DNA from 4 places in the Methylophaga sp. UBA678 genome. Region 2 is predicted to be linked to each of the others. Evidence: riboswitches for the same ligand, from Rfam matches in the RefSeq annotation. Region 2 holds a riboswitch; each other region holds the start of a gene.
The links. A riboswitch is a leader RNA that binds a small molecule or an ion and turns the genes downstream of it on or off. The one in region 2 is predicted to bind cyclic di-GMP.
Positions count from the first base shown of each region.

Region 1: it holds a riboswitch for cyclic di-GMP, as region 2 does, so the genes downstream of both, B3014_RS11285 (VPLPA-CTERM sorting domain-containing protein) here and B3014_RS10480 (hypothetical protein) in region 2, are expected to answer to the same signal.
Region 3: it holds a riboswitch for cyclic di-GMP, as region 2 does, so the genes downstream of both, B3014_RS00445 (hypothetical protein) here and B3014_RS10480 (hypothetical protein) in region 2, are expected to answer to the same signal.
Region 4: it holds a riboswitch for cyclic di-GMP, as region 2 does, so the genes downstream of both, B3014_RS02155 (beta strand repeat-containing protein) here and B3014_RS10480 (hypothetical protein) in region 2, are expected to answer to the same signal.

Region 1 is NZ_DBNG01000021.1:104,358-112,323, reverse strand. It holds gene B3014_RS11290 (DNA alkylation repair protein) at 365-1,474, opposite strand; gene B3014_RS11285 (VPLPA-CTERM sorting domain-containing protein) at 1,528-2,109, opposite strand; cyclic di-GMP riboswitch class I at 2,127-2,205, opposite strand; gene rlmD (23S rRNA (uracil(1939)-C(5))-methyltransferase RlmD) at 2,433-3,767, opposite strand; gene B3014_RS11275 (YdbL family protein) at 3,851-4,459, opposite strand; gene B3014_RS11270 (hypothetical protein) at 4,469-6,535, opposite strand; gene cysM (cysteine synthase CysM) at 6,538-7,422, opposite strand; gene acpS (holo-ACP synthase) at 7,422-7,805, opposite strand; gene pdxJ (pyridoxine 5'-phosphate synthase) at 7,802-7,966, opposite strand, start outside.
Region 2 is NZ_DBNG01000019.1:29,406-37,371, forward strand. It holds gene B3014_RS10460 (HD domain-containing phosphohydrolase) at 1-471, opposite strand, end outside; gene alkB (DNA oxidative demethylase AlkB) at 723-1,343, opposite strand; gene B3014_RS10470 (TMEM165/GDT1 family protein) at 1,661-2,215, shown strand; gene B3014_RS10475 (methyl-accepting chemotaxis protein) at 2,285-3,601, opposite strand; cyclic di-GMP riboswitch class I at 4,274-4,356, shown strand; gene B3014_RS10480 (hypothetical protein) at 4,371-4,865, shown strand; gene B3014_RS10485 (lipopolysaccharide kinase InaA family protein) at 5,130-7,448, opposite strand.
Region 3 is NZ_DBNG01000002.1:36,143-44,108, reverse strand. It holds tRNA gene B3014_RS00470 (tRNA-Leu) at 14-98, shown strand; gene cysC (adenylyl-sulfate kinase) at 264-854, shown strand; gene B3014_RS00460 (DHH family phosphoesterase) at 860-1,834, shown strand; gene B3014_RS00455 (undecaprenyl-phosphate glucose phosphotransferase) at 1,895-3,304, shown strand; cyclic di-GMP riboswitch class I at 3,537-3,618, shown strand; gene B3014_RS00450 (hypothetical protein) at 3,654-4,142, shown strand; cyclic di-GMP riboswitch class I at 4,348-4,427, shown strand; gene B3014_RS00445 (hypothetical protein) at 4,462-4,977, shown strand; gene B3014_RS00440 (polysaccharide biosynthesis/export family protein) at 5,106-5,657, shown strand; gene B3014_RS00435 (hypothetical protein) at 5,685-6,872, shown strand; gene B3014_RS00430 (Wzz/FepE/Etk N-terminal domain-containing protein) at 6,896-7,966, shown strand, end outside.
Region 4 is NZ_DBNG01000006.1:51,625-59,590, forward strand. It holds gene B3014_RS02125 (TonB-dependent receptor) at 1-6, opposite strand, end outside; gene B3014_RS02130 (GGDEF domain-containing protein) at 378-1,292, shown strand; gene B3014_RS02135 (AraC family transcriptional regulator) at 1,308-2,327, shown strand; gene B3014_RS02140 (hypothetical protein) at 2,461-2,655, shown strand; gene B3014_RS02145 (cysteine desulfurase family protein) at 2,862-4,010, shown strand; gene B3014_RS02150 (hypothetical protein) at 4,091-4,390, shown strand; cyclic di-GMP riboswitch class I at 4,519-4,600, shown strand; gene B3014_RS02155 (beta strand repeat-containing protein) at 4,619-7,966, shown strand, end outside.

The sequences.
Region 1 (7,966 bases), on a different contig from region 2:
AAAGTTTCCACATATTATTCTGGGCTTTACTGCATTTTGGCTGTTACTCATTGCTTACGGCCTTTATCACAACTAAGCCAATCAGCGTATTATTAAAAGGCCAGTCTTAGACTGGCTTTTTTTATGCCTATAAATTAGCATCGATTCAGCAAGTGATTGATTTTTGATCTAGGTCAATGCCCGATATCCACAGTAGATAAATAATAACCTCACGCTGTTTAGACAGCAGAATCTTTTCAGAGGGGAGAACTATTATGGAAAAAATCGAACACTACATTCACGATAACTTTGCCGCATTAATCTGCGTGATGTCTGTTGCTTGGTTAGCACTTGTTGCTTACGGCCTACTCATGTCCTAATCCAGTTAAGGCATCAATAACTCAAAACTTGCCCGGGCAACACACTGGCCATTTAATAAACACTCAACCTCATGTGTGCCCGGGTAATATTGTCTTGTCGAAATCTTCTTCAAGCTATGTCGTTTTTCGAGCTGAAGATATTGTCCTTCACTTAAGTGAATATTTTTCCATTTAAACACTTTTTCTCTGCTTATTTTCCCACCCGCACCAACAAAGCGAATTTTGTAATCTAATACAAGGTATTGAATCTGATGGCTCAGTATGCCCAATTCCAGCACGAGCGTGTCTCCAAGCTGTAATACTGGTTGAGAAAGGCGAAGCTGTGCTTGTTCAATATTAACCGAGTGACTAAAACCTAATAGCGGATAGACATCTGTTATACCTTGTTTAACGAGACTTCTCATCGCATGGCGAATCACCCAACTCGTATTATCAGAAGCATTTTTTTGCCATTGAGAACAGACATCAATAACCATTTGAGGATGATCTTTACTCATATCATTGATGTTATTAGCCACAGACCGTCTCACATATAGACTCGAATCACTTTTTAACTTCTCAAGAAGCGGCCATATAAGAGCGGGATCATGACGTAGTTCAGCGAGTTGCGGTGCCCAGGGTAAACGCGGGCGAATGCCTTCAGAAGCTAATCTTCGTACATGTTCATCATCATGTTCAGCCCATAACAGCATTTGCTGATAGGTTTCATCAAAGTGAGCCTTCAGAAAAAAACGAATAGCAAACTCAGCTGTAAATAATGAAGTGAGTTTTTCGAGTGCAGCAAAAGAAACGTTGCGATGCTCCAGACCATATAAAGCAACATAATCAATTAATGGCCAGGCTAGGTAATGTGCCCACCCAGAAAAATGTTCATCTCTAAGAGACTCAGCCGCCTCTAATAAGATATTTATTGCATCAACATAATCGTGAGGTAGATAAACATGCAAACTCTTCGCAAGATAATCTGCACGCGCCTTGAGCTCCAGCTCATCTAGTTTGAGAGATGCAGTCTCAATAAAATCCGTTACAGCAAAATCAGGCCACACTGAATGAATCAGAGAGCCGATTTCCTTCACTGCAGGAATATGAAGTTTATTTTTGAGTTGTTCAGCCATAAAAAAAGCCGCGATGGAATCGCGGCTTTTATCATACGGTATTCTGTCTTAGCTTAGGCAGTTTTTTTACGTCTGCGTATTGCTGTCATACCCATCAAACCAGAACCTAGTAACCATACAGCAGCAGGAACAGGTACTTCGCTAACAGGTGGGCAATATTCGCCATTCACTGTTAACTCAGCCCAGAAAACGTCTTCGCTCCATTTTGAAAACCAAGCCTTGAATGAGATGCCAGCAAGGATTTCGTCAAATAAGTCTGAGCTTAGGCTGAACATTTCAACACCGCCATCCAGAGAACCTAAGTAGCTCAAACCAGTACCATACCAGTTATCAGTATAAGCATATAAATCATCCCACCAACCATTTGCATTTGTCGAAATTTTTAGTGTGGCAGATGTAATGTCTAAATCTGCAGGGTCAGTGATAGCATCGAAATCCATATAACCAAACTCATAATAGTTCGATACTGAGGCAGTAAATGTTTCTGAGTATGTTTCAGGGTTATCACATAAAGATGAATCGTCCCCACAACCACCATGATGGTGGTGGTGACCATGGAAAAATGTTGCTGAAGCAACACTTGAAAAACCTAGCAACATAGCAGCTACTAAAATAGCCGATTTGTAAAATTTCATAGAATTATCCTTGTTTACTATGCAGCCCGGCCATCTTTAAAAAAAGACCCGTGGCTTTCCGTCACATGGCTCACACCAAGGTTGGCTTATCTGTTTATTATGCAATCACTATCTGCAAGATAGATATTAGTGAGTTGTAATGTGCCAAACAATTGTACTTTGGTACTAAAAAGTAAAATAAATCAGCTTATTACGACTCTACTTGTCCGATAACTTCACTGTTAACGGATAAATAAGTCCGACTCAACTTATTCCGGACGATTGCATAATATGAGGATATCTATGTCGGAACAATTGTACTTTGGTACAGTTTTTAATCTTTTTTAACGTTTTTTTACAAATACAGCAATAGACTCGACATGGGTGGTATGTGGGAACATATCCATAATGCCTGCCGATTCCATAATGTAGCCATGCTGGTTCACCAGTTCGCCAGCATCACGTGCTAGCGTTGCAGGATTACATGAGACATATACCAATCGCTCAGCACCTAACGCAGCTAATTGATGCAACACTTCAAATGCCCCACTTCTGGGAGGATCCAGTAAAATCTTATTAAACCCTTTTTGTGCCCAAGGATAATCTTTCAATTCTGTTTGGGTGAGATCCGCTTGCTCAAACTCGGCATTAGATAAGGCATTAAGTGCGGCATTATTTTTTGCGTGTTGTACCAGTGCAGCATCACCTTCAACGCCAACGACCTCTGTCACCCGTTTAGCTAAAGGCAAAGTAAAGTTGCCGAGCCCGCAGAACAAATCAAGAATACGATCTCCATCCTGAACATCCAGCAGCGTCATGGCCCTTTGAATCATTTTTTCGTTAATACCCGCATTCACCTGCGTAAAGTCACTCGGGTCAAACTGTAAGTTCAACCCCGGCTCTGGTGCGTAACTAAGCTGAGCAGACTCAGGCCATAATAAAGACACGGTATCCGGCCCACCTGGTTGCTGATAAATCCATAAATTATTGTTTTGTCCAAAGCTAATCAATGCATTTTTATCAGTCTCGGATAATTCATCCAGATTACGAAACACCAATGCGACATGTTCATCATCCATTGCCACTTCAATCTGAGCGATGCGGTTATAGGCTTCCAATCCACCAATTAATGAAGCTAAATCCGTTAAACGATGACCCACACGTGGATCTAACACTTCACATTGTTCAAGCATGGCAATGTACGGCGATGACTTTTCCCTAAAGCCCACTAAAACTTGTTCTTTTTTAGCGACGTATTTAACGCCGAGGCGTGCTTTACGACGATATCCCCATAATGGACCGGTTAAAGGTTCCAACCACTGTTCAGGGCTTAAGTTACCAAAATGAGTAAAGTGTTCAGCCAATGTGGCCTGTTTATGAGCCAACTGTGCTTCAGGTGACATATGCATCAAACTACAGCCGCCACAAATACTAAAATGCTGACATTTTGCCTCTACCCGATCATCAGCAGCAGACAAGACTTCTACCGTGCGCGCTTCATCATATTTTTTATGAACCCGACTATATTGAAAGTTCACTTTTTCTCCGGCTAATGCGCCATCTACAAAAACAGTTTTGCCTTCGATGCGAGCAATTCCCCTGCCATCATGTGATAATGACTCAATCTCTGCTGTCACAAGCTCTTGCGGTATTCTTTGTCTGCGGCTACGTCTTGCCATTGTTATCTCTTATCTCTGAAAAATAAAAATCCAGTGGTGTTTTCACACCACTGGATATCGTTATTATAATCAATCTGATGTAATTATTTTTGTTTCCAGCTGCCGCCTTGTTGATACCACCAGCCATTAGCAGCATTACTAATCCAACGTTGTGCAAATGTTTGCTGGATATCATTCTGCCATTCTGGATGACCATTGGCTCTGGCGATTTCAGCATAGAGCGCTTTACGATCATTATTTTCGGCGGCAATCAGACTGTTTAACTGATTACGGTCTTTTAACGGTACCGACTTCGCATCACGCAATGTAATAAAACCATCATCAGTTAAACCTATTGCGCCACTATTATAGAAAGGCTTCAGGCTTTCATGGCGTGATTTCATATTCGACTGTAATGCATTGATAGCGGGTGAATTGATATTAATATCCGCGCCTGCCGCTTCAGCCTTCGGTACCATCCAGTTCAACACCGACATTGCCAATGGCAACTTGGCATCTGATACTGAAGACTGCTTATCCTGATCATCAGATTTAATCGTTTCAGCGGGGTTTGTATCTGGTCCCCACACATCTTCAATAATTCTATCTGCCGCTTTTTCAGCTGCCGCTGCTGGGAAGTAGATATTTATAGTCACGCACGAGACCAACATTAATCCCGACACCGTCCCCGTTAACCATTTCATGATTTGCATAACCTCTCCTTACTCAATTATCGGTCCAGAACTATTTTGTACCGCTTTGATACGCTCTAATAAATCTGCCCAGTCCACTCTTCGTGTATAACCAATCACATCAATCCATGGTGGTAAACCACCACCACCTTTCACAATATAGTAACCCTGATCAGCATCTTCGATGCCAGCCATTTCACAGACATCATTTCGTAAATAACAGGACAGTCCTAAACGTTTATAAGAAAAGTCATCAAAAAAACGTAAAAAACTTCTGGATATCATACCTGTTGCACCACCGCCGACCTGCGTTAAATTATCTACGGCACGCTGACTGATGACACGTTTTCCCGGATTATCTTCAGACGTTTCTAATGTGGCATCAAACTGGACCGGTTTCCAATCAGACAATCGTAAGTTATGAACAGCTCCGGACACACGACCTGTAATTTTTCCCACATCAAACGTTTTGGTTAACAGTGCTAAATCTAACTCTGTGATATCAATATTGGCATACAGTTGTGGTAATACGCCGAGAGGATCCGTCAAACGCAAGTCGCGAATGACTGTCGTACCATCGAAGACTTTAACTTGTAGTGCCCCATCGATAGTTAATTGCTGAGATTGGTATCGCACGTGAGGAATAACGCCCGATAACTTACCATGCATTGTCGGCCAGTCCAGTGTCTGCGTTAAACTCTCCATGGATATCGGTAACAACAAGCCATCAAATGACCAGGTTATCTGTTTATCTTCTTGTTGCTGCAAACTCAGCTGATTTATTTGTAGCTCTCCATCCAATACGGGAATCGTCGTTTCTTCTACTAACTTAAAGCCATTTTTCACAGTTTGCGTATGCAGACTGCCGGCACCAATATCGACAGCATAAAGTTTGGCTTGCTGCCAGGATAAATAACCATTTAAAGGCTTATCACTATTGGTCCAAACCAGTTCACCATTCAACTTATCCGCCTTGTAACGCTGCTCACTATCCACCAGACTGACGTTATTCAACGTGGCACTCAGCTGATGCTGCTTGTCAGACCAACTTATTGAGGATGAAACCTGACCTGACAATTGTAAATCAGCTGCGGCAGTGCCCACCATAAAAGGCTTTAGCCATGTGGAATAAAACGGTGATAGCGTTTTTACAGTCACATTCGCTTCAACCTTAGTCGGCATATTATCTGTTATTTCAGCAGTGGCCTCTAAAGTAAATTGTTCTGGTTGCGTTAACTTAATATCCGCTAAGGTCCAGTGATTTAAGCCTGATTCATACTTGCCTTCAATGCTTAACTCCATGGCAGAAGTAGATAAATCGACAAAGATAGGATCACTATAAACCTGGCCTGCGGTGAATGAAGATACAGCAACAATATCCCAGGTATTGTCCGTATTATGTAAGACGATATCACCTTGCATTGTGACATTTTCCGCCACCTGACTTGCCGTCGTATTACTAAAACCCAAATCAGCTAATTGCCACTTTGCGGTGGCTGACAATACTCCCAGCAGGTTTCCATCAAGACGTGCTTGAACAGATATCTGACCTTGAGGCTGCCAGTTGTTGACCACATCAATGTATTGTTTATCCAAAAATTGAGGTAGCCATTTCTGTAGTGCTGATAAGGGAATATTCTGAGCATCAATATTCGCGTCCCAATGCTGTTCATCAAGACTAATATCAAGGCTTACCGTACCGCCATCCAGTCTCAGATTTTTTAGCTGGATATCATATTGTTCACCTTCGGTACTGACATCGAGACTAAATTGGATTTGTTGCTGCCCCAGCTCAGGATGAGAAAACTGTAAACTACCTGACTGACAACGAAAGGCATCCGTTAACCAAGCTGCTTTTGTACACTCAAATGTCACATTGCGTAATTGATTAAGTGGTTCAGCTAAGGTGATTTGAGCAGCGGTCCCTGATAGCTTCAGATCACCGGAAGTGAGTTGAACATAGGTTTTCAGTTCTTTCGCATCAAATTTTTCTGCCCAGCTATGTTCACTACTAATTTGAATCGTATTAATAGCGAATACCGGTAATGACCATAAACATAGCCATAAGAAAACTGACTTTGGCGTCAGATAGCTCATTATCAGGCAGAGAAAACGCCTGTTGAGATGTAACGATCGCCACGGTCACAGACGATACTGACAATCACCGCATTTTCTACCTGCTCAGAGATCTTCATAGCTGCTGCTAATGCACCCCCCGATGACACTCCGGCAAAAATACCTTCTTCAGCTGCCAGTCGTCGCATCATGGTTTCTGCTTCATCTTGTGTGACATCTATTGTCATATCAATGCGCTCTGGCTCGAAAATCTCAGGTAAATACGCCTGCGGCCAACGGCGAATACCTGGAATACTGGCGCCCTCTGCCGGCTGCACACCCACCACCTGAATCGCTGGGTTTTGTTCTTTTAAATAGCGAGATGTACCCATAATTGTGCCAGTCGTGCCCATTGAACTCACGAAGTGGGTAACTTCACCTTCGGTATCAGCCCAGATTTCAGGCCCCGTAGATTCATAATGGGCCAGAGGATTATCAAAGTTTCCAAACTGATTTAGCACCTTGCCTTTGCCCTCTTTCTGCATTTGTAAGGCCAGATCCCTTGCGGACTCCATACCATCTGTCAGAACAAGTTCGGCACCATACGCTTTCATCGAAGCACGACGTTCAGCACTACTGTTTTCCGGCATAATCAGAATCATTCGATACCCTAATATCGCCGTCACCATCGCCAAAGCAATACCCGTATTACCACTGGTCGCTTCGATCAAGGTGTCGCCAGGCGTGATATCACCGCGTAACTGCGCTTGCTGAATCATACTCACCACAGGTCGGTCTTTAACCGAGCCAGCTGGATTATTACCTTCCAGTTTCACCAGAATGGTATTACTCGACTCGCCGGGAATACGCTGTAATCTGACAAGCGGCGTGCGGCCAATAAACGCTTCAATCGTCGGGTAAGATTTCATCAATTTGCTTCCATTAACACAACATAAGCAATCGCATATTCATGATCGTCACTCAGGCTTAACATCGCCTTATCAATATGCATTTTTTCTTTCAGTTCCAGTCCCACTTTTTCGAACTGTAACTCAGGTTTACCCAGTGAATTATTTCTGACGCTGATATGACGCAAACTTAAACCATCCCGAAATCCTGTTCCCATGGCTTTAGCGGCGGCTTCTTTTGCTGCAAATCGTTTCGCTAAAAAATTAGCCGGTTTAAGTTGCAATTTAAACTCGCTGAACTCATGGGCACTGAGTATTCTTTCAGCAAACTTATCACCATGTTTATCGAGTAAGTCTTGCATTCGCGGAATATGAACAAGGTCTGTGCCAATGCCAATGATCATCCCCGGCGCGCGTCCTGCATCAATTGTTTCATCTCGCGAACCGCTGCCTGAAAGCCAGTAAACACCGAACGCGCCACAATCGCGTGGCCAATATTTAACTCCACCAGTTCTGGTATCGCCGCAATTTTCTGAGTATTGTGGTAATGCAGACCATGGCCAGC
Region 2 (7,966 bases):
ACGGGCTAATCTTAATAATGTTTCTTTTTCACGGTCGACGACTTTCTTTGTAGCGATTTCTACCTGTCTGGCCAACCAATCAGCACGATCCTGAATGATCAGATGCTGTTCTTGCATTTGTAACAGGTTACGGCAGGTTGTTCGACACTCGATTTGGTCAATGGGTCTGGTGAGAAATGCGGTTGTACCGGCTTCAAGCGCCTCATAACGCACCGACTTCTCACTCACGACTGTAATCATGACAATGGGAACGGTCTGGCAGTGAGCTAAAGCACGAACCTTTTTGATAAACTCCACACCATTCATGTTTGGCATGCGGTAATCAGTAATAATGAGATCTGGTTCATGCTCGTTAAGCCAGCGCAGCCCTTCTTCTGGGCTACTCAATGACGTGATATCGATATTTTCTGCCACCTGCTGAATAACGCGCTCTAGAATGGTACGACCGGTTGATTGATCATCAATGATCAATATCTGCTTTGATTTTTTCAGAATGCTTTGCCTCCTTGCGTTTGCATATGAACTTTGAATGATGGATTTATCTTGCTGAATCAAGGTAACGGACCTGATTGTCTTTGCTTTTTTATAGTGCATCCTGCAGTAAAGCCACTAAAAAAATAGCTCACGGAACCTGTAAGCTGACAGTTGGATAGCTATGGCTCATTGAAAACGTCAGTTTGATACATAGCCTAGCCCATTATGCGTATAAGCCTATTGTTAGTCTAGTCGATAATGTTACCTGTATCACGAAACGTCAGGTTATATCGCGTTTGTCCAGTTTGTGGATGATGACCAAGTTTCAGGGGTTGTATACCATGAAATCGTAAGCGGTCAACGCCACCCCAGATAACCACATCGCCATGTTCGAGTAGATGATAGTTCACTTGGTCACTGCGTTTAAAACCACCAAACTGGAAAATTGCAGGCACGCCCAGTGATAATGAAACGATAGGTTGTGACAAGTCGTGTTCATCCTTGTCTTGATGTAAGCCCATTCCGACTTTGGGTATGTATTGGTTAATCAGACACACATCTGGTTGAAAATGATCAAACCCAACGGATGAAGCCAGCTCCATTGCCAGAGCTTTAAACATCGTCGGCATTGCTGGCCAAGCTTGATTGGTTAATGGATCAAGACGGCTGTATCGATAACCTTTCTTATCACTTACCCAGCCCCATTCACCACAGTTGGTCATTTTGGCGCCGACATAGTGACCTCGTTTTGTCTGCATTTGTCTTAACGGAGATGAGCTGATGATGCGATCGATTTCTGTTAATAGCTCGTCGGCTTGTGTTTTGATTGCTCCTTTCACAAGGTAGCTTTGATCAGAAATTTTAATCATAGAGAGGTAAAGGATTGTGTCGAGCTGTCAGCCGCGGGAATTTCACACCAATAATCAAACGGATGCGTTCATTTTACTTAATGAATCGGTAAGAAACCTAGTTAAATCATTCTATAAAAGATAGAATATGGAAATCGTCTTGGGGGAGTAGTCTACTCACCTACCGGTGTTTGAAGCTGTCAACATAATTGAACCCTCAAGGTTCATGGCAGTTTCGTACCAGCTTGCTGGTATTGACAAGACCTAAGACAAATAATGATCGCTCAGGCGGGAGGTCGTTGTTTGTCTTGGTATTGTTATCCCGCCGGAGTTATATCATGGATGCTTTTCTTACCTCTACTTTGACTGTTTCACTTGCTGAAATAGGCGATAAAACCCAGCTTTTATCCTTAATGTTAGCAGCACGATTTAGTCATAAATCAGCGATCGTTGCTGGTATTCTAGTAGCTACATTATTGAACCATGCTGCATCAGCCTGGCTTGGCACGTGGCTGGGACAGTATATTCTTGGTCCTACAGGGCAGTGGATACTAGGCTTAAGTTTTATTGTGATGGCTGGTTGGTTACTGATTCCAGACAAAGAAGATGATGATGCCATCAAATATCAGAAATATGGCGCTTTTCTTGTTACGACTGGTTTATTTTTTATTGCTGAGATTGGTGACAAAACACAGGTGGCAACCATTGCTTTAGCGGCAAATTATCAAGATATTGTCATGGTAACGCTGGGAACCACCATCGGGATGCTACTGGCAAATATACCCGTCGTTTATGCTGGCGAAGCGATGTTGAAGATTATCCCTCTCAAAGTGGCAAGGTGGGTAGCCAGTTTGGTGTTTATGATTATCGGCTTAAGTATCATGCCGTGGTAAAAGCCTGAGATCGTATCAGCGAAATAGAGAGCCACATTAATGAATGTGGCTCTGATCATTGAGCTGTAATTAGCGAAGATTTGAGAAGTTTTCTACCACTTCAACCACTCTCTGAGCACCACTTCTAATCTGACTTATCGTATTCCCAGCATTGTTAGCTAGCTCTACACCAGACTCTACGCCGGACATACTACCTGACATGCTTTTAATCACTGAATCACTCTTGGATTGAATTTTATTAATCATTGTTGCGATTTCAGCTGTCGACTGAGATGTTCTTGTAGCCAGTGAACGAACTTCATCTGCAACAACAGCAAATCCACGTCCACTGTCACCAGCTCTGGCTGCTTCAATGGCGGCATTCAGAGCAAGTAAATTTGTTTGTTCAGTGATATCACTGATCGTTTTGACGATAAATGATATTTGAGCTGTTTCAACACCTAATTGCTCCAATTCTGTTGAGGAGTGACTGAACTGTTGTTTCAGTTGCTCAAGCTTATCTATGGTTTTGAAAATAATTTCTTCACCTGTGGATGACAGTTTCTCTGTTTCCTGCGAAACCGTATAAGCCGTGTTAGCTGCAGCTTTTTCTTGCTCAGAACGCCGAACTTTTTCCGTAATGTCAGTTGCAAACTTTATGACACGGTACGGCTTGCCATTACTGTCAAAGATGGAGTTGTAGGTCGCTTCAAGCCACACCTCTGATTGGTATTTGGTTATCCGTTTAAAGTTATCAGCAACAAAACGACCCTCATTTAAGCTTTCCCAGAATTTCGTGTATTCGGCGCTTTTGACATAGTCTGATTCGCAAAAAATCTTATGGTGTTGTCCTTTCACTTCATCAAGTGTATATCCCATAAGATTAAGAAAATTCTGATTCGCATGGGTGATGCGGCCTTTCATGTCAAACTCAATGATAGCCATTGACCGATCGATTGCGGACAGCAAACTATCATTACTACGAGCATGCTCTACACGCGCGGTGACATCATTCGCTATCTTAAAAATTTTAACGACGCGATCCTCACTGTCTTTTATTGGGAAATAATTCGCTTCCAGCCAAATATCATGACCATTTTTATGCTTGCGTAATACTTCTCCAGAAAAAGATTCACCATTGTTGAGATGTTTCCAAAAGTCTCTATATCTGGAAGATTCAACTTCGGATTTATCACATAGAAGTTGATGGTGCTGTCCTATCAACTCTGCTGAGGAATAACCTGTCACGCGTGAGAAATTATCGTTCACTTTGGTTATTACTCCCTCAGGAGTAAATTCAATGAATGCCAATGAAGATTGCATAGCTGTGAACATTTCTAGCAATGGCTGTAACTGTTTTTCCAATGCTGCGTTTTGATCTGCTAATTGTTTTGACTTACCAAACATGATGATATCTCTTGTGTGTTGTTCGCAATGTTGTTGCAAACATCATATGTCGGCGGTGATGAAGAAAAGATGAATTCGTTACTCGATAAATATGAGCTGCATCACCTTTCTAAGGAATCAAATAAGTAAAAAGGGAAAATTTGCGAATGAGTCAAAATAATGGGGTGACATTGAAAAAATGCTAGATGCTTCATGGTAGAAAAAGATACAGATAGAGGTGAAGCATATTCGGCGCGCTTGAGCAGGTTATTTCAGCAGCTATTGATACCGTATGAGTAGCGCTGCTGAGATAGTTCTGTGTTATGTGCAAAGTCTCAAATATTGATATGCCGAGCCAATGAGCCCATTGCTTAATAAACTTGTATCTTCATCTACTTTTTGGATGAGTCTGAGGACGCTATCTGCGATGCTTTGATGGATTCGATTTTAATAGTGTTTCTGTTTATCTAATTCACTCCTAGAGCACGCGTAACAGTGCCCACATAGTAGCAACAGTCAAGATAGCACTAACTTTGACTGGCTTACTACGCTCAGTAATCCCTTTGAACAAAATCATACTTTTGGACGATATCTTTATTAATTCCAGTTCAGTAATCTGTGAATAACAGATTTTTATGAATATTCATCTGTTTTGAGTTACCCGAAGCTAACTTCATTTATTAAATTTATTCAATACATTAACGCCAAACCTGATGTGAGTCAGGGACGGAAAACCGACAGCTGTACATTATTGGTATCAGGGCTGGGCTGCATAACATGGACATTTCTTATGAAAAAAATAGTGTGGATACTATTCAGTCTGCTTTTATTGACGCTATCACATAGCACATGGGCTGCGACTGTCGTTAAAGCTGAGTTTGTTGCTGGATGGCCAGAGTATGATGGTGGAGAGTTTCAGTTTTCTGGAAATTTTGTAGGTGAAGATCTGAATAATGACGGTCTCTTGTCTTTCGGAGAGTTTTCCGTATTTAATTGGCGCTCAACATACGAGTCTTTCACCATAGCAGACTTGTTTGATACAGGTGATATCATGATTAGTACGCAAGAATGGTTGAATAATGGCATAAGTTGGATTGGGGCCTCCGACTTGGCTTACATCACATGGGATGACAGAGGGCAATCAATAAATACTATTCTTAAGGGTGAATATCGCTTTACCTCTTTTGAGGTGTCGGCGGTGCCATTGCCACCAGCAGCCTTGCTATTTGCTCCTGCGCTACTTGGTTTCATGGGCTTACGTCGCAAAGTAAAGCTCGCTGTTTAACGAGGTAATATTATTTGGAATAATAAAGCCACCATCACATGGTGGCTTTATTGTTTATTTAGTGTTTGATAGTCGTTTTGGTGGCTATTGCTCAACAAAAAAAGCATTTAGTCTACGAGCTTCAGGCTTAGCTGCTGTGCTAATGTTTAACTATTGTCGTAATGGCTTGTCTGAATAGAGCGCCCCTCTCTTATAAGTCTCTTTCATAGCACCGCCTATCATGATACTTAGCTTATACAGAGTGATTTTATCAATCATTTCCACCTATTCGAAGCCGATGCTCAGTGTCAATGCTGTTACAAATATAAAGATGACAACAGCTTTGACAGGGTTATTAATCTCATTAATCTTTTTGAATAGGCGTTTAATCGCTTTTCGCCCGAACTTACGTTTCATACTCACTTTGAAGTCATATAGATAAAACGGGACTTTATAGGTGAAAGTAAAGTTTTTACTTTTTCGCATACCGCTCAGGTAAATCTCCACAAATCTGTCCCTGCCTTCCGGATGCAGCTTGTATGTAATTCGCGTTAAGTCTGATAGACGTTTAGGCATGCTAACTGGGTGGTTGTAGAAGCGTGCTCTATTGATATCAATTAATGTGAACGTCAAGCCAGGCTTTCTTTTCTTAACGAGTATATTGCCGCCAGCTAAGTCACGGAAAAATACACCTCGAGCATGCATTTGTTGAAGAAATTCTGACAATGCACGATAGATTGTTTCCTCCGCTACTCCCTGATAACTGTTTGCTCCTTCACGAAGCGCATTGAACATGTCCCGAATATTGAAATCATGATCAACTTTTTCACAAATAAACACATTTTCCAACATGCTTTTGTCACCACTTTTTTCAAAGTAAGCAATAGCTCGTGCCGTTGATATATTTCTACGCGATAATTCAGCTGCTGCATTCCAACTTCTACGGGCTTTACTTGGTTTGAAACGATCAACGATAAGCTTTTGAACTGCTACCTTAAGTGGTTTCTTTGCTACAACTTCTTCGTCATTAACGCCGGGAACTCTCCAAATGATATTTCGGGCTTTCCTGAAGGTATTTTCTTTTGTATAAGCGGGAAGTAAATCGGGGTGAAGTTGTTTAACTATCGCCTCAGCATGCATGTCATCCTGAGCGCAGAGCATACCAACCCAGCCATTTTCATTGATGGGGAAGTATTGCCCATAACCTGTGTGAGCGAACAGAGAAGTTGTCGTTAAATTGTGGTCTGCAGAAAGTGTCATTTCATCAACGCCTTCCCAGAGGAGGAACATCGGTGACTCGTTAACGAAATGTGCTGAGGATCCTAAATCATGACCATCACGATTTTTAAACTCAGCTTTTTGCAAGTCTGACTCATCATAAAGGTTAGCCAGATCACAAGCTTTACCGTTAATGGTCCATGCGATGTGCACCACGGAGTCGTCTTTTTTAAAGGCATGTATTTCAATATTTTTTGTCGTTGCCAGTGCGCCTTTGTATTCAGCACCGGAAATAGCGGCAATGACTTGTTTTAATGCATAGAAAGATGGACGAGCACGGAAGCTTTCTAATGGACCAATCACGCTGGCGTAATGGGTGATACGTTCAAGCTTAGGATATTGTTCGCTACCATCATCAATTAGCCCCTCTCTTGCGCAGAGTAAAGGTCCCCAAAATGCTTTCTCTAGCGAACCTGATGCAGCGAGTAAAACAAAATATCGACTCAGATAATCAGCTTGTTTTTGTTCTTTCTCAACTAAAACTCGCTCGATTCTGGGTAGTGTCCAGAAGGCGGCGGGTGACACAAATCGTGACACGCCATTTTCATCTCCCGCCTTTCTCATTAAACGAGCTTTTTTAACTAAATTATATTTAAGTAATTTTGCCCACTTGAAGCCCAGTACACGATGATCATAGCGCTCCGACTCACTAACACGTTCTGTAAATAGGTTATTAGTATGAATGTCAGGCAACATTGACATGCTACCTAATTCATCGAGGAGTCCAAATGAATAAAAGGGCTCAAAATCAGAAATATTAGGTCCGGCTATTGTGATACCTCTTGCTTTGAGTTCAGTGTAAGCGATTTTCCAGGCGGCAAAAAAGCCTGGCTTACTGTAGCCAGCCCATCTTCTACGATTGATCGTCGTACCGATCTCTATTGCTGATACATCTGAACCAAAATGCTCACAGACTTCTATAAGAAATTGTTGCCATGTGTCCTGTGCGTCCTTGGTCTCCATCTGATGCGCTTGATCAAATGGTTGAACGAGATGAAGAAGCACATCAAAATCTTCAGCGATGAGTTTTCTGAGTAATCTACCTGCATTACCAGTCACATCACCGTAACTGAGATCAATACGCACTGACTTGATATTAAGTTCGTGTAGATGATTGATGATGTAATCATCGACGCGAGCATCATCAGATGCAGCGACACCAACGCCAAGAAAGTTTTCAGGCACGACATGACCCGCTTGAGGGATGTGACCTTTGCGAAGCAAAAGACCGCCTTTTAAAGTGTGCTTAATTGTTTTTAATAAGAACCTTCCATCCACCATAGAAGGTATGTTTGCCGCTTCGCTTTTTCTCGGTAAGCCAGTCATTTTCGCTCAATCTTGTTATAAATGCGACAGGAATGTTACACCAGATGGATGAGTGATAACTATGATGAATGAGGATGACGTTAAGCTATGCTAAATGCTCAACTACACTAACTGATTGAATTCATAATAACTTAGACGAACAGGTTGATTTCGTTATGCAGGGTTAAGGTTGACTAAATAGTTGTGGCAGATTGGCAAATTTTTTATATTTTATTGTCAACAGCTTTAATTTTGGGTTGACTAAAAACACATATTACAGACTCACGCTACCAGTTGTGGAACGCATACTACCAACTGTTACCTTGCTATCTTATGCTGCATGACCTGGCTTCATGGGCTTAGCTAGCTTAACTAACAAGAAGCTAATTGATAAACAAGGTTTAAATATTAAAGCCGAGATAATACGGCAGCTTTTTATTTGCATTGCTCACACTTCGTTGCAGATTAGCAACTAAACAACATACGGTTTTCGAGCTTCAAACTTATCACTGTTATAATGCCCGACCATTGCCCCCCGA
Region 3 (7,966 bases), on a different contig from region 2:
CTTGATTACCCTTGCCGACGTGGTGGAATTGGTAGACACGCTATCTTGAGGGGGTAGTGCCTTCGGGTGTGCCGGTTCGACTCCGGCCGTCGGTACCAAATTAAAACGCCTGACTTTCTGTCAGGCTTTTTTTTGCCCAATGACTTTGTCAAAACAAAGAAATAATTAACTTTTACACTAATAAGACTAGGAATAATTGCTGAAGTCGGTAATATCTATTTCAATAGATTACTTACTTACTCAGATAAGGACGTTTTTTTACTATGAATAACATTGTCTGGCATAAACACAAAGTAGAAAAGTTAGACCGGTCAACACAAAAAAAACAAAAGCCATGTATTCTATGGTTTACAGGGCTCAGTGGCGCAGGCAAATCAACAGTTGCAGATGCGGTGGAACAAAAGTTGTTTGAGCTAGGACATCACACTTATTTACTTGATGGTGACAACGTCAGACACGGCTTGAATAAAGATCTAGGCTTTTCAGATGCTGACCGCGTTGAAAACATCAGACGTATCGGTGAAATGGCAAAGCTGTTTGCTGATGCTGGCCTCATTGTCATGAGTGCTTTCATTTCACCTTTCCGCAGTGATAGAAAACTGGTTCGAGATCTCGTTGAAGAGAAAGAATTTGTTGAAGTCTATATTTCCACCCCACTGAGTACTTGTGAACAACGCGATCCGAAAGGCCTATATAAAAAGGCAAGAAGTGGACAGATAAAAAATTTCACAGGTATAGATTCAGAATATGAAGCGCCGGTCTCCGCAGAAGTGACATTAAACACTGCTGAGCTCAATGTGGATGAGTGTGTAGAGAGAGTGATTTCCTATCTAAAACAAAACGAGATAATTTAAAATCCATGACCAACTTTGATGTTTTTAATGGCGATGCTGACGGTATATGTGCCTTAGTTCAATTAAGACTGGCCAACCCAAGTAAGACAGAACTAATTACAGGCGTTAAGCGAGATATCAAATTACTGAGCAGGGTGGATGTTGAAAATGCATCAAAAGTCACTGTTTTAGATATATCAATGCAGAAAAACCGCGAAGCATTGTTAAATTTGTTATCAAATGATGTTGATGTCTTTTATGCCGATCACCACAATCCAGGCGATCAAATCAGTCATCCGCGTTTAGAGGCGTTGATTGATATGCACCCCAATAAATGCACAGCATTAATTGTCAATGAGCACCTCAATCATGCCTATGAGCTATGGGCAATCACGGCAGCTTTTGGTGATAATCTATCTAGTGTTGCCGAGGAGTATGCAAAGGAACTACACCTCACTGAAACTCAGACAATCAAACTCAAAACCTTAGGGCAGCATATTAATTACAATGGCTATGGTGCGAGTCTGGATGATTTGTTTTTTGCACCTGATGAACTCTATAGACAATGTGTATACTATTCATCACCTTTAGATTTTATTAATGAAAATACAGAGATAATGGAGACTCTGGATTCTGGCTATAACTCAGATTTGTCTCAAGCACAGCAGCAGAAAATGAGTTATGAGAGCGATATGGTAGGCGTTATTACCCTACCTGACGATAAATGGGCGAGACGTATTAGCGGGACCTACAGCAACTACTTGAGTAACCAGTTTCCTTCTCGAGCACATTTAATTCTTACAGAAATACCTGATTCAGCCGCTTATGTCGTGAGTATCAGAGCGCCTAAAATACGTCAGGAAGGAGCAGATTTTATTGCAGGTCAGTTCGACACAGGTGGCGGCAGAAAAGCAGCAGCAGGCATAAACTTATTACAAGAAACTGAGCTTGCAAGACTAATTTCTACTGTTCAGGACTATTACAGTAGCAATATCAACTAATACAAAGTCATTTATACTTATAATCAAAAGACTAAAAAACGATAGGATAAATTAGCACAGATGGCTCAGGGCAGGATCAGACAATACGATGCAAAAATTAATGCCATATCAAGACTGATTGATAGCGGTATTATCCTGCTAACGTTTTTAGCATTATTCGATATTTTCCATGCGACCTGGGATGTACTTTACATCTGGAGTCTTCTGTTCGCTATTGTATTGTTTAACTTCTTTGCTGAGTCACAAGATGCCTACCGCTCGTGGCGAGGCACGGCGTTAAGAGAAGAAGTCTCTGCCGTCATGTTTTCATGGTTTACCAGTGTTTTCATTCTGGTCATGATTGATATCTTCTTTATCCATTCTGGCACCTACCTCGATAGCTTTGTCTTCTTATGGTTTTTACTGACACCTATAGAGTTAATTTCCTGGCATGCCATTGTAAGAACGTCATTGGCTATTCTTCGAGCTCGAGGTGTAAATACCAGAAATGTGGCTATTGTCGGTGAAACAACGCTAGGTAAGCGCTTAGAACGTGCATTTAACGAAATGGATTGGTCTGGATTTAGACTGGTTGGATACTATGATGACCGGTCACAAAAACGGGTAGAAACAGAACCTAATCTGGTCGTAACAAATAATAAAGCAGGTGATTTCAATCAACTCATTGAAGATTGTAAGGCAGGGAAGGTGGATACTGTTTACATCACCTTGGCTATGTCTGCTGAGCATAGAATCAGACACATTACTGAGCTATTAGCCGATAGTACGGCTTCTGTATATCTTGTTCCGGACTTATTCACATTTAACTTGCTTAATTCCAGGTGGGTTGATTACCAAGGAATTACCGCCATTTCAGTCTATGAAACCCCTTTTGCTGGTATCGACAGTATCCTTAAACGGCTGGAAGATATTATCCTAAGCAGCCTTATTCTGACGATGATCGCTATTCCTATGATGGTGATTGCCGCAGGGGTTAAATTGACATCTAAGGGCCCTGTGTTTTTCAAGCAAACACGCTATGGCATGGATGGTGAAAAAATTAAAGTCTGGAAATTCCGCACGATGACGGTAACAGAAGATGGAGATACTGTCACACAGGCACAAAAGAATGATAGCCGTATCACACCATTTGGCGGTTTTTTGAGAAGAACATCATTGGATGAGTTACCTCAATTCTTTAATTCATTGGGCGGAAGCATGTCCATTGTAGGCCCACGGCCTCATGCTGTAGCACATAACGAACAATACCGCGCTCAGATTCAAGGGTATATGTTGAGACATAAAGTCAAACCAGGTATTACGGGCTTAGCCCAGATAAATGGCTTTAGGGGGGAAACTGATACCTTGGACAAAATGCAAGGTCGCGTGCATTACGATTTAAAATATATCCAGAACTGGTCATTGTTATTAGATATTGAGATTATTTTCTTAACGATATTCAAAGGGTTTGTGGGTAAAAATGCCTATTGAATTCCCGACTGAGTATCAGTAGTTTTACTTAGGAAAATAAACTTGTTGCCTGCAATGAGACACGGTATCATATAACTACTATTGAAATAGATGCATCAATCATCGATGCCAGATAACACTTGTTATCGTCATTATTTTCAATAGCAATCAGAACAATAGACATCAACGGTGATGGCTTTGTAGCAAGATCTTAATCATATGATCTTACACAACGTCAGCGGGTTAGATGTTGTGTAATTAAAGCCAAACTCGCTGTGAGGCGGGGTCGGAAAGCCACAGATCTTTAAACTTTTAAAGATGGCTGGGTTGCATTGCTTGTTTTTTCAACTTATGCATAAGGAAGTTTATTATGAAAAAAGCGATGCTATTTGTCGTAGCTTTATTGTTTTCAGTAAGTGTTAACGCCGCGACGTTATCTCTGTCTGAAGTAAGTTCATCTGTCGCAAGTCAAAGTGCTGATGTCACATCTGGTTCAGTTGTATTAGGTAGTGGTACAGTTTCTACTGCTGGTACTTGGAGTTCTGAGTTTGCATTATCAACTGACGAAGCTACACCAGTTGTGATTGCATGGTCATTTAATCCAGCGATTACTGGTGCCACATTAGTATTCGGTACATTGGGTGACACAGTGTCATATGCAATTACCGATGACTTCAGTTTCACTGCTATGCTGACTGCTGGCACAAACTACATCTTAAAAATCATTGATGCGACTTCAGGTGTGGTTAAATATGACGTATCAGTATCTGCAGTACCTGTTCCAGCTGCATTATTCTTGTTTGCCCCTGCCTTATTAGGCTTTTTGGGTATGCGTAGAAAAACAGCTGTTGCAGCGTAAGTAAAAGTTACACAAAATTAAAAAAGGGAGCTTAAGCTCCCTTTTTTATTGGAATTATATTATCCTTCAATATAGTATTTTATTAAGCACGAAAATTAATCATAGACATTGTACCAAGGTACAATAGACACGAACTCGATTGGACTCGTAAGATGAAACCATCTGAAAAGTCAGATAGGTAATTATCAAACTAACAATTTGATAATTGATTTAAAGCCAAACTCGCCGCGAGGCGGGGTCGGAAAGCCACAGATCTTTGTGTATAAAGATGGCTGGGTTGCATTGCTTGTTTATTAACTTATGCATAAGGAAGTTTATTATGAAAAAAGCGATGCTATTTTTTGTAGCTCTTTTGTTTTCGGTCAGTGTTAATGCTGCAACATTGACTCTTACTGGTGTAGGGTCAAGTGGCGCAACACAGTCAGTTGATGTCAATAATAACAGTACTGTATTAGCTGGTGGAACAGTTGGTGAAGTGACAAGTTGGTCTTCACTGTTTGATCTTTCATCAGATGACAACACCGCAGTCAAAGTGGAATGGTCTTTCAACCCGTTCGCAGCTTTAACAGGGGCTACATTAGTATTTGGTGAGTTAGATTTAGGTGGAGATTATTTACCTGGCGCACAAACTTTTGATATTACTGGCGACTTTAGTTTCACAGCATTTTTAACAGCTGGCGTTGTTTATGGTTTAGATATTATTGATGCATCTTCTAACATCCTAAAATATGATGTGTCAGTATCTGCCGTACCAGTACCAGCAGCATTATTCTTGTTTGCCCCTGCTTTATTAGGCTTCTTAGGGCTTAGAAGAAAATCAGCAGTTGCTGCATAAGAATTAAGATTCATATTAACAGTAACTTACTGTAACAAAATGAAAGGGAGCAAAAGCTCCCTTTTTTTTTGAAAAATAGAGTGTTAATATCAAATTTGAATGTCATTTATAGATAAGGATTTTCCCTCATGTCAAAACGCTTCATTTTCTTCTTTTTGATTCTCACTTCCCTATTTTCCTCAAGCGTCTTTGCAGACCAGCGTTATCTATTAAATTCGGGCGATATCCTAGATATTTCAGTATGGAATGAGGAAGCGTTACAAAAACAAGCCGTCGTGCTGCCAGACGGTATTATTACTTTCCCACTAGCCGGTGAAATTGTTGCTAAAGATAAAACAGTAGCTGACGTCGAAGAAGAATTAACCAAAAAACTCAGTGAATACTTAGCTGATCCTGTTGTCACACTCTCTGTTACTAGCGTTGAAGGTAATAGGGTACACATTCTGGGCAAAGTCCTAAATCCAGGTTCGTTTGTAATGAATCAACCTCTGGATGCTATGCAGGCTTTAAGCTTAGCTGGTGGATTATCTCCATATGCAGAAGAAAATAACATTATCGTGCTACGAAGAGACGGCACAACTCAACAAGTCTTACCGGTGAAATATGCTGAAATAAAAAAAGGTAAAGCACTGAATACCAATATCACACTAGAAAGCGGTGACGTCATCATCGTACCTTAAGCAGAATAATAGCTGAGAAGCGTGTCAATGATAAAATATATTCCGCTACTGTTGCCTATGTTACTAAGCAACACTGCGTCGGCAGCTGAATGGGTATTTAATGCTCAGGCAGATCCTAAATTTAAATACGATGATAATGAACTACTACGAGAAGATGAGTTAGATGACTTTAGCTTGAACATTGATCCAACCCTTTCACTAACTCGCTCATTAGAGAACTCGACATCTGAAATACGTCTCGGGTATAGAATTAGTCGATATCAAGACTTAAAAGAACTTGATAAAGAAAATCCATTTGCGAGTTTTAATACGACTTATGCCACTGAGCGAAGTACTTACGGACTGAAATTAGACTATGCTGAACGTGAGTCACGGGATATTGCTGAAGAGGATACAGCTGACTTCAGTAATATTTCTACAACGATTACAAAGAGTATCTCACCATCATTTAGTTACAGGCTAACTGAGCTAGATACCATAAGCACGAGTTTATCTTATCAAACGCGTAAGCAATCTGATGACTCAAGCAACAATAACTCAATTCTTGGATCGTCATCTAACCTCACAGATAATGAAACAGCTAGTTTGAACTTAGCTTGGCAGCATCAATACACAGAAAGATTAAATGGTGGCTTATCGTTTACCTACGTTAATTATCAAGCTGAATCAGATAGGCTCGATAATCAATATGATTCCTATTCACTGGGTTTGACTAGTGAATATCAACTGTCTGAACTTTGGTCGGTCAATGGCTTACTGGGTGCACGTTATCTGGATAGTGTAAATAGCCCGGTAATAGGTCCAGAAACATCAGACCAAAGTACAGGGTTAGATTACTCAGTCAGCACAACCCGAGAAGATGAGCTGAATAGTTATACCTTATCTGCAAGTAGATCATTAACACCTTCAAGTGAGGGGGATGTCAATGAGCAAGATGCCTACACCATTACTTATCGTAGAAACTTCACAGAAAAGCTTACAGGTAACTTATCTGCGAGCTATCGTAAATATAGTAGTGCTGATGATTTAGATAGCACAGAAACAAAATATTTTGATTTTTCACCTAGTTTATCTTGGAAGTTAGATGAAGACTGGTCCCTTGTTTTTGGATACAGGTATCGAAGTGTCGATGAATCAGACGGAAAGAATGTAGATGGCAATGCACTCACATTCAACATCGATTACAATTGGAATGGTATTCGTTTTTCTCGCTAAATCACAGCAAAGAGCAATAATAAATGGAAGAAGAAGTAAAGGGCTTAGGGGACTATCTCAATATTCTCTGGCGCAGAAAATATTGGGTTATTTTTCCCGCTGTGCTGTTAGCCATTGCAACTGTAGTGGTGGTTTTCTCTCTACCGGCTACTTATAAATCTCAAGGCACAATACTGATTGAGTCACAAGAAATTCCCAGTGATCTAGTTCGTTCAACAGTCACCAGCTATGCTGATCAGCGTATCGAAGTGATTAAGCAACGATTAATGACGACATCCAGAGTGATGGGCATGGTCAGAAAATATGATCTTTATCGTGCTGAGCGTCAAAAAACAGCTGCCACATCAGGTATTGTCGATTTATTTAAATCCAATGTCAGTGTGGACTTGGTTCAAGCTAACGTAACAGACCCTGTCAGTGGGCGAGCAAAACGGGCAAGTATCGCCTTTACTGTCTCATTCATGGATAAATCACCACAAAAAGCACAGCAAGTAGCGAACGAGCTGGTGACAGAGTTTCTCAATGAAAATGTCAAAGCACGCACAGACCGAGCTGCAGAAACCAAAGACTTCCTTAAGGAGGAGGGCGATAAATTTCAGGCAAAAGTACGTGAATTAGAAAAACAAATTGCCGAATTTAAAGATCGTTACAGCGGTAGCCTGCCGGAGTTATTACAATACAATCTTTCGATGATTGAACGGCTTGGTGACGAACAAAGTACCAATCAAAATGAAATCTTATTATTGAAAGATCAAATCACCACATTAAGTCTTCAGCTTTCTACTATCCCAATGTATTTACCTCTGGGTGTAACTGCAAGCAGTGGAAATGAACCAAACACCTCTGAAGTGCGTCTGGAACAATTAAGAATTGAATACAGCACTTTATTATCAAAATATGAACCCACCCATCCAGATGTAGTAAGAGTTAAACGACAAATTGATGCATTAGAAAAAGAGCTGGGTGTCACAGGGAATGATGCTCAAGTCATTCAAGCTGAATTGGACCAAGCAAAAACAGAGTTAAACACGCTGAGTGAAAAATATGCTGATAATCACCCTGATATAAAAGCACAAAAAAATAAGATTGCTGGC
Region 4 (7,966 bases), on a different contig from region 2:
TTTCATAAATATCCTTGTCGTCATAGTGGTTCGATGGCGGCAAGTGTAGGTAGGCTAAATGACAGTTAGATGACAGAAAAATTTAAAATCATTTAAAAACAATAAGATAGATTAATGGTGGCCGCATATTTGAGCTGAAATGACCATGACGAAGTGAAAAATATTGAGTTGGAAACAAGCATATCCCACCTAGCTTAATTCTTTAAAAACAACGTCATATGACTATTTGGTGCACGGTTTAAACATAAAAAAATGATGAAATAGTCATTTTTTTGTGAGCTAAATTGACTGCATGTGATGTCACAACACTGTCATTTTTTTAGCGTAGTGTCGCCAACATTCAATTTTTCTAGCTGATATTTAGTGCACTTAAATCAATGAAAAAACGACCGTTTTTACAGACTTCTTATTTTTATGGCTTGGCGACAGCCATTGTTTCCGGGACCCTCATTTTACGAGCATGGGGTGATGTAAAGCCGATAACCGAGGTGAACTGGTTGGATGTTATGTCAGAGGGCGGCATGGTGATCCTAGCCTTTTTCTGGTTGGCCTTATTACTGCGGAGTCGACCTGCAGGCAGAGTAACGCGGCTGTTGGCATTTGGTTTATGCGCCATTGTTTTTTCCTGGTCGATGGACTTTATGGATGAGTTCATTCGTATGCCATCAACCTTAATCTGGCACAACTGGCTTGAAAGTATGCCGATACCGATTGCCTTAATATTATTAAGTATTGGTATCTATCATTGGCATCAGGAAGAAATTGCTATCAGTGCTCAAATGGTAAAACGTGAACGGTATTTTCGCGAGCACCGTTTGTTTGACAAGCTTATGCCTGTTGGCGGCGGCGCTTATTTAAAAAAACAGCTCAAGCTATCCTTGGCAGAGAGTAAAAAACAGCAACAACCATTGGCGCTCATCGCGATTGATCTTGATGATTTCAATGTGATTAATCGCTTGTATGGCATAAAAGAGGGCGATCACATCCTCCAGCTGGTCTGTCAGCTATTACTGTTAAACCTGCGTGATAAGGATTTGATCTGTCGCTTGGCTGGCGACCGTTTCGTTATCATCTTACATGACACCGATGAGGCTGAAGCAAAACAGCTGAGTCATGATCTGCAACATGCGGTAGCCAGTTTTGCTTACCGTACACAGGAATCACAGCAGCGTGTCTATTTAACAGCGACGACCGCCATTACCATGGCAAAAAGGGATGATTCTGATTCGTTAATTAAACGATTAAATCAACTTCTTAGCCAGCGTAAACAAACAGCTGCACCTGCCATCTGAACCATGGCAAAGCTGGTGAAAACGCTGGGATATGAGCTAGATACACCCTGTATCACACCTCATTATCAGCCCGCTGTATTAGTCGAATTGGCACTGTCACGTGATGTGTCTGAGTATCATCTACTGAAAGGAACGCGTTTACAGCTTGGTGATTTTGAGCAGGCTGAAGAGCGCATTAGTCCTGACCAATATCTGACGTTAATCAAAAACTGTCAGAAACTAGCGGATGCTGATGATATAAGCTTTTTATATGGTCAGCGTTTATTTCCTGGATTTTATGGTTCTGTGAGTCAAGCTTTACAGCAAGCGAGTAACTTACGTCAGGCAATAATGATTCTTTGTGAATATCATGCCATTTTGTCGCCACTATTCACGCCCCGATATTATGAAAATGACGATGAGCTATTTTTGTATTGGGTTGACAGTACAGGAAGCATAGAACAACACAGATTTATTATTGAGTCTTACATGTCCGCTTTTGTGTCGATGGTGGCGTGGTTAGCTGGTGAAAAAATGCCTTGGCAGTTTGAATTTAGCTACGATGAACCTGAATACGTTGAACAATATTGGGTCAACTTTGGACAAGATATTTGCTTTAATCAACAGATGAACCGAATACGGCTACCCAGATACTGTTTGGATACACCTTGGCCGAATGCATCTAAGTTTGGCATGCAGGGCGCCTTAAAAGAGAGTGACAAGCAACTATCTGAAGAATACAGCCCGTATAGTTTTCTTGATCAAATATACAGCCACCTTCAGTCACATATAGACGAACCGCCTAATTTGGATAAAGTGTCATTTTCATTTGGTCTCAGCCCAGCATCCATGAAACGAAAGCTCAAAAAGCATCAAACCAGCTTTCAACAACAATTAGACTTGGTCAGAAAACATACCGCTATTTATTTGTATGAGGTTAGGCAGATGAATAGCCAGGAAATAGCCGAGTACCTCTGTTTTAATGACATGAATAATTTTCGACGAGCCTTTAAGCGCTGGACGGGAAGTTCGCCATATCACTTGTTTGCACAATAAATAATCAAGAAACAGTTAGTTTTTTGATACGTCGCATCAAATCGCTTAATTCTGTTCAGCATAAATTCAGCCTGGTGAGGCTATAACTGAACTGTAGCTAAGTATTAGCTCAGTCAAATTAAGGAGTCATCCTATGAACAGATTAAATACCTTTCTCTCTATCAGTGCCCTAAGTATAGCTAGCTCAGCCTCTGTTGCCGTCGCCGATAACAAAGGCTTTGAGTCAAAAAAACTAGATAGTGTTACCAGTTCGAGTCTTATTGATAGCCAAGAGCAAACAAGGAATCACACAGATATCAATAAGCACCAAGAAATAACAAAAAAATAAATTGCTAATGATGAATCTACTAACTGTTACCGATTTCACTCCTCATCGGTAACAGTTTTTTTTTGCCTTTTATTCTTGTTTATATATTTACACTAAACGCCATAAACACTATTTTAAATAGCCAATAAGCCGCTTTTCTCGCTATCCTATACAGCCAATCTATATCAATCCTTCGATTTTATTGACATCGAAAAGTGGAGCAGGAAATGCAAATCGGTAGTTCAATTTACCTCGACTATCAGGCGACCACGCCGATAGAACCTCGCGTTGTTAGCGCGATGGCACCGTACAATAATGAGATTTTTGCTAATCCACATTCCACGGCCCATGTGCTTGGTCAGCAATCTGCGGCAGCGGTTGAGACTGCGCGTAGCACCATTGAAAAGTGCATTAATGCCTCAAGTGAAGAGGTCATTTTTACGTCGGGTGCGACTGAGTCGAACAATCAGGCGATTGCCAGTGTGTTATTTGGCAATACTACTGAACGTCGTGACATTCTTATCAGTGAAATTGAACACAAATGTATTAAAAATGCCGCCTATTTTTATGCCGCAAAACTAGGTTACAAAGTCAAAGAAATTCCAGTCGATAACACCGGGCTGATTAATGTAGACGCTTATCAATCATTATTGTCTGATCAGACATTGTTGGTCTGCATTATGGCGGTCAATAATGAAATTGGCACTATTCAGGATGTCAAAACCTTTGCTGAAATGGCACACTCGGCAGGCGCTCTGTTTCATTGTGATGCGGCTCAAGCACCGGAAGCGATGGATATTGACGTGAAAGACTGGAATGTCGATATGCTGAGTTTGTCTGCACATAAAGTGTATGGCCCAAAAGGTATTGGCGCGATATTTATCAAAAATGATCTGCAGGCCGAGTTACCACCATTTATTCAGGGAGGAGGGCAACAGTTTGGTATGCGTTCAGGCACCCTGGCCACGCCTCTCTGTGTTGGTTTTGCTGAAGCGATGCGTATCACAAAACAAGAAGCAAAAACTCACCGCGAACAATTAACGCATTTGAAACGTTTGTTTCTACAGCAACTGCAAGCGACGCATATTCCATTTAAATTAAATGGCACACAAAGTCATTGTCATCCCGGCAATATCAATGTGCAATTCATCGGTTGTGATGCGAATAAGCTATTAGAAAAACTCCAGCCGAATGTCTGTGCTTCTACAGGCTCTGCCTGTAACAGTGAAATGGTCTTGCTTTCACATGTATTAAAAGCGATTGGGTTGACGGATGAAGAAGCAGGATCATCCTTACGCATCAGTCTGGGACGTTTTTCAGATGAACAACAAATAACAAAGGCCATCGACTATATAAAAGCGGCTATCGAAAAATAATTCCGATTTTTTATTGTGATAACCATTTGTTAACTTTGACCGGCGTAATCTAAAAATCCCAACCAATACAAGAGGGATTAATGATGAAAACAGCACTTTTTTCAGTATTAGCCGCGATGGCAATGAGCACAGTGACATTCGCTGAACCAGCATCAACTGACGATATGGCTAAACATGATAAAAAAGGATATTTCGCTCATATCGACAGCAACGGTGATGGTGTTATTACAAAAGAGGAAGCCACAGCGGCAGCATTAAAACGCTTCGAAAAAATGGATACTAATGCTGATGGCAAGGTGACCAAGGAAGAAGCCGCAGCGGCCCATAAAAAACATAAGGGTGATAAACGCCCATCCTGCAAAGATAAGAAAGAAAGTTAATTTCTCTTATCACACCATATTTAGAAGGGAGTCAGTGACTCCCTTTTTTATTGCTTATTTATTTTTCTCACAAAATCATACTTTTGGCTGATAGTCGCTATAACCCCATTTCATTATGATCGGCGTGTTATTTAATCGGCCAAACTTGGTGTGAATCAGGGACGGAAAGCCACAGGCCTTGTTGTTTAACAAGGTGGCTGGGTTGCACAAACGCAAGGAATCCGAGTGATGATAAATAAACAACGACAGTTTCTGTCGCTCTCTACTACGTTGCTGTGCAGCTCATTTTTACTGGCGTCGTCAGTTGTGCATGCTTCTACACAACTAGATGGCACAAACACATCCCCAATCAGAGTTAGTGATGGTTATATCGCAAAGAATTTTGAGAATGCCAGTAAGTTGACTGTTGATGATGCTGGATCGCTTAGCCTGTCTGGAAAGAGTCATTTCGATAATCTTAAGTCAGGAACAGTCTTTAACAAAGGCAAAATAGATAATCGTGGTGAGATAAATAACTATGGCGTAATAGAAAACAACAGTGAATTTGATAGTGGAAAGGGGATGCTTAAGAACTATTATGGAGATATCCTAAATGCCACTAATTCTCGATTTATTACTGATAAGCTTATCAATAAGAAAGGTTACATTTCTAGTAATGGTCAATGGGGAGTAGGAAATAGGATAGACAACGAAGGTACAATTCGAATTTTATCTAAGGGGACAATGAGCGGCCTCAAAGCCAGTATTTATAATAATGGTAATAGTAAATTTATTAATCTTGGCACAGTAGAAAGTGGCAATTTTTACAATAGGTCAGGGTCAGGAAACAATGGCTTTCATAATGAACTCACGGGTATTTTTACAAGCCACAATATTTTCTATAATTTGAGTTCTGGCTTGGTCGTTAATGATGGACTATTCAGAAACGACGGTAGTGTTGCCAACGAAGGTAATTTCAATAACAACGGACAAATACTCAATAACAAATCATTTGAAACATATGGAACATTTACCAACACAGGTGTAATTGATAATACTTTCGCCACATTTAGCAATACATCTGGAAAGACATACTCAGGCGGATACAGGGTTGGCAGGCTCACTAACAATGGCACGATAAACAATAATGCCATCATGAATAATACTAAGTCGGCTGCATTCATTAATAATGGCATACTCAATAATAATAGCGGTTCGACATTTAACAATGCTAGCGGCTTTAGTAATCAATCAAATGGTGTTGTAAATAATCACTCTATTTTCAATAATCAAGAACACAGCACATTTAACAACAAGGATAACGCTAGTTTTGTCAATGATGAAACAGCGAGTTTGAATAATGATGGCACTCTCAGCAATCGGGCAGGAGCTACATTAACCAATAAGGGCATTATCACTAATAACGCAACAGGCACTCTCAACAATGCGGGTGCATTGATTAACTCAAACACCAGTGAATTTGCTAACGATGGTACGCTCAGTAATCAGGCAGGTGGTACGTTAACCAATCAGGGCATTATCCGAAATAACACAATTGCCACACTCAATAATACAGGTAACTTGATTAACTCAGATAGTGGTCAATTTGCTAATGCTGGCACTTTTAATAACAACGAAAATGGGCAATTTCTCAACAATGGTGTGTTTGCCAATGGCGGTGTTCTGAACAATAAGGGCACATTTACCTCCACCTTATATTCCACAATGGCAAATTATGGAGTTATCAATAATCAGGGCCAATTTATTGCTCAGGGTGAATTTATCAATGGCAGCGTCATGAATAACGGCCAGTTTTTGATTGATGACTATGCAGACTTTACTAACGTCAATACCCTCATCAATACATCTGATGGCACCCTTAACCTGAAGGGCAAATTGCTCAATCAAAAATATTCACCCTCGAACATCACCAATGAAGGTGAGTTTAATATGAGCTATTACAGTCAGCTTGATAATGAAACCTTATTCACCAACAGTGCTTCCGGCACTTTAACGAACGATGGCACGCTGAATAACTCAGGTACCTTAGCGAATAATGGCACCTTGATTAATCACCGACAAATAAATAATACGGGTGCGTTTTCAACCAGTGGCCAGTTAACTAACTACAATTACATCAGTAATACCGGTTCGGCTGAGATGACACTGTCTAGCACTGGCACGATGACAAATCGGGGAATGCTGTCAAATGACGCTCGGCTGATAAATTATGGTGTTATCAATAATGCGATTAACGGCACAATCAATAACACGGAAGAGTTTTTTAACAATGGCACCTTGAATAGTGATGGGGCAATTAACTCTGTCGGCCTTCAAAATACCGGAACTATTGTCAATGCCGGCACGCTGACAAGTTATTGGCTGCTGGATAATGAAAACACCATTACCAATACTGGTGTGATAAATAATAATGACACCAGTACGTTCAATAACTTCGCTACCGTGACAAACCTGGCTGGAGGCAATATTGTCAATACTGGCGTGTTTGTAAATAGCGGCACCGTTGAGAATGCTGGCACACTGACTAATGCCTCTGTCTTAAAAAATAAAGTCGGTGCAACACTCAATAATACCGGCGTGCTCAATAATAACGATGAGTTCATCGTTGAGGGGGTACTGAGCAATAGCGGTCAGCTGACTAACTCAACCTCAGGTGATCTGAATGTGGCTTCATCCGGCCAAATCAATAATAGCGGTCGATTTATTAGCGATAATAGACTCACCAATGCAGGTCGCATAACGAATAACACGGGGGCGCTTTTTAATAATACCGGGGAGTTTTATAACAACAACACATTCGCTAATGCCGGTGAGTTCAATACGCTGGCCATGGAGAATAACGGTGTCATCACTAACACCGGTGAGTTTAATAATCACTGGCTTATGTATAATAAAAATAGCCTCTCCAATGAAGGAAAACTGACCAATGTCTCCACTGGTTCGCTATCAAATACCTCAAAGATAAGCAATAAAAGTAGCGGTAACTTCACTAACTTTGGTGAGATCAACAACCAAGCAACGATTGAGAATGCCGGTGTCTTATCTAATCAAGGGACACTGAAAAATAACGGCATCATCACCAACTCTGGTCAATTTATTACGACGGATGGCCACATTGTGTCTGGCACTGGTGAGTTTATTCAAACCGCTGGCAGTACCACAGTAAATGGCAGCATGACCCAAAAGAACGTCAACATTAATGGCGGTAACTTGAACGGTCACGGCGTGATTAATAGCAATGTGTTCGTGAACGGCACCAGCTATAGCGATTATGCCAGCCTGACCCCAGGTAACTCTATCGGTAAACTGACGGTGAATGGCAACTACACCCAAGGTACATTTGGTGCAATGAATATCGAGTTTGATGGTAATAGCACGGATGTATTTGCTGTGAATGGCGTGGCGACACTAGCGGGTGTGTTGAGTTTTGACTTTATCGGTTCAGAACTTAAAGCCGGGATCTTTAATTTCATGACCTTCAGCAGCTTGGTCGGCAGTTTTGATAACATCATTCTGCCGCTGATGAGTGGCTTTGATTTTGATGTGATCTTCGGTGATACCTTTGCCAATCTGGTG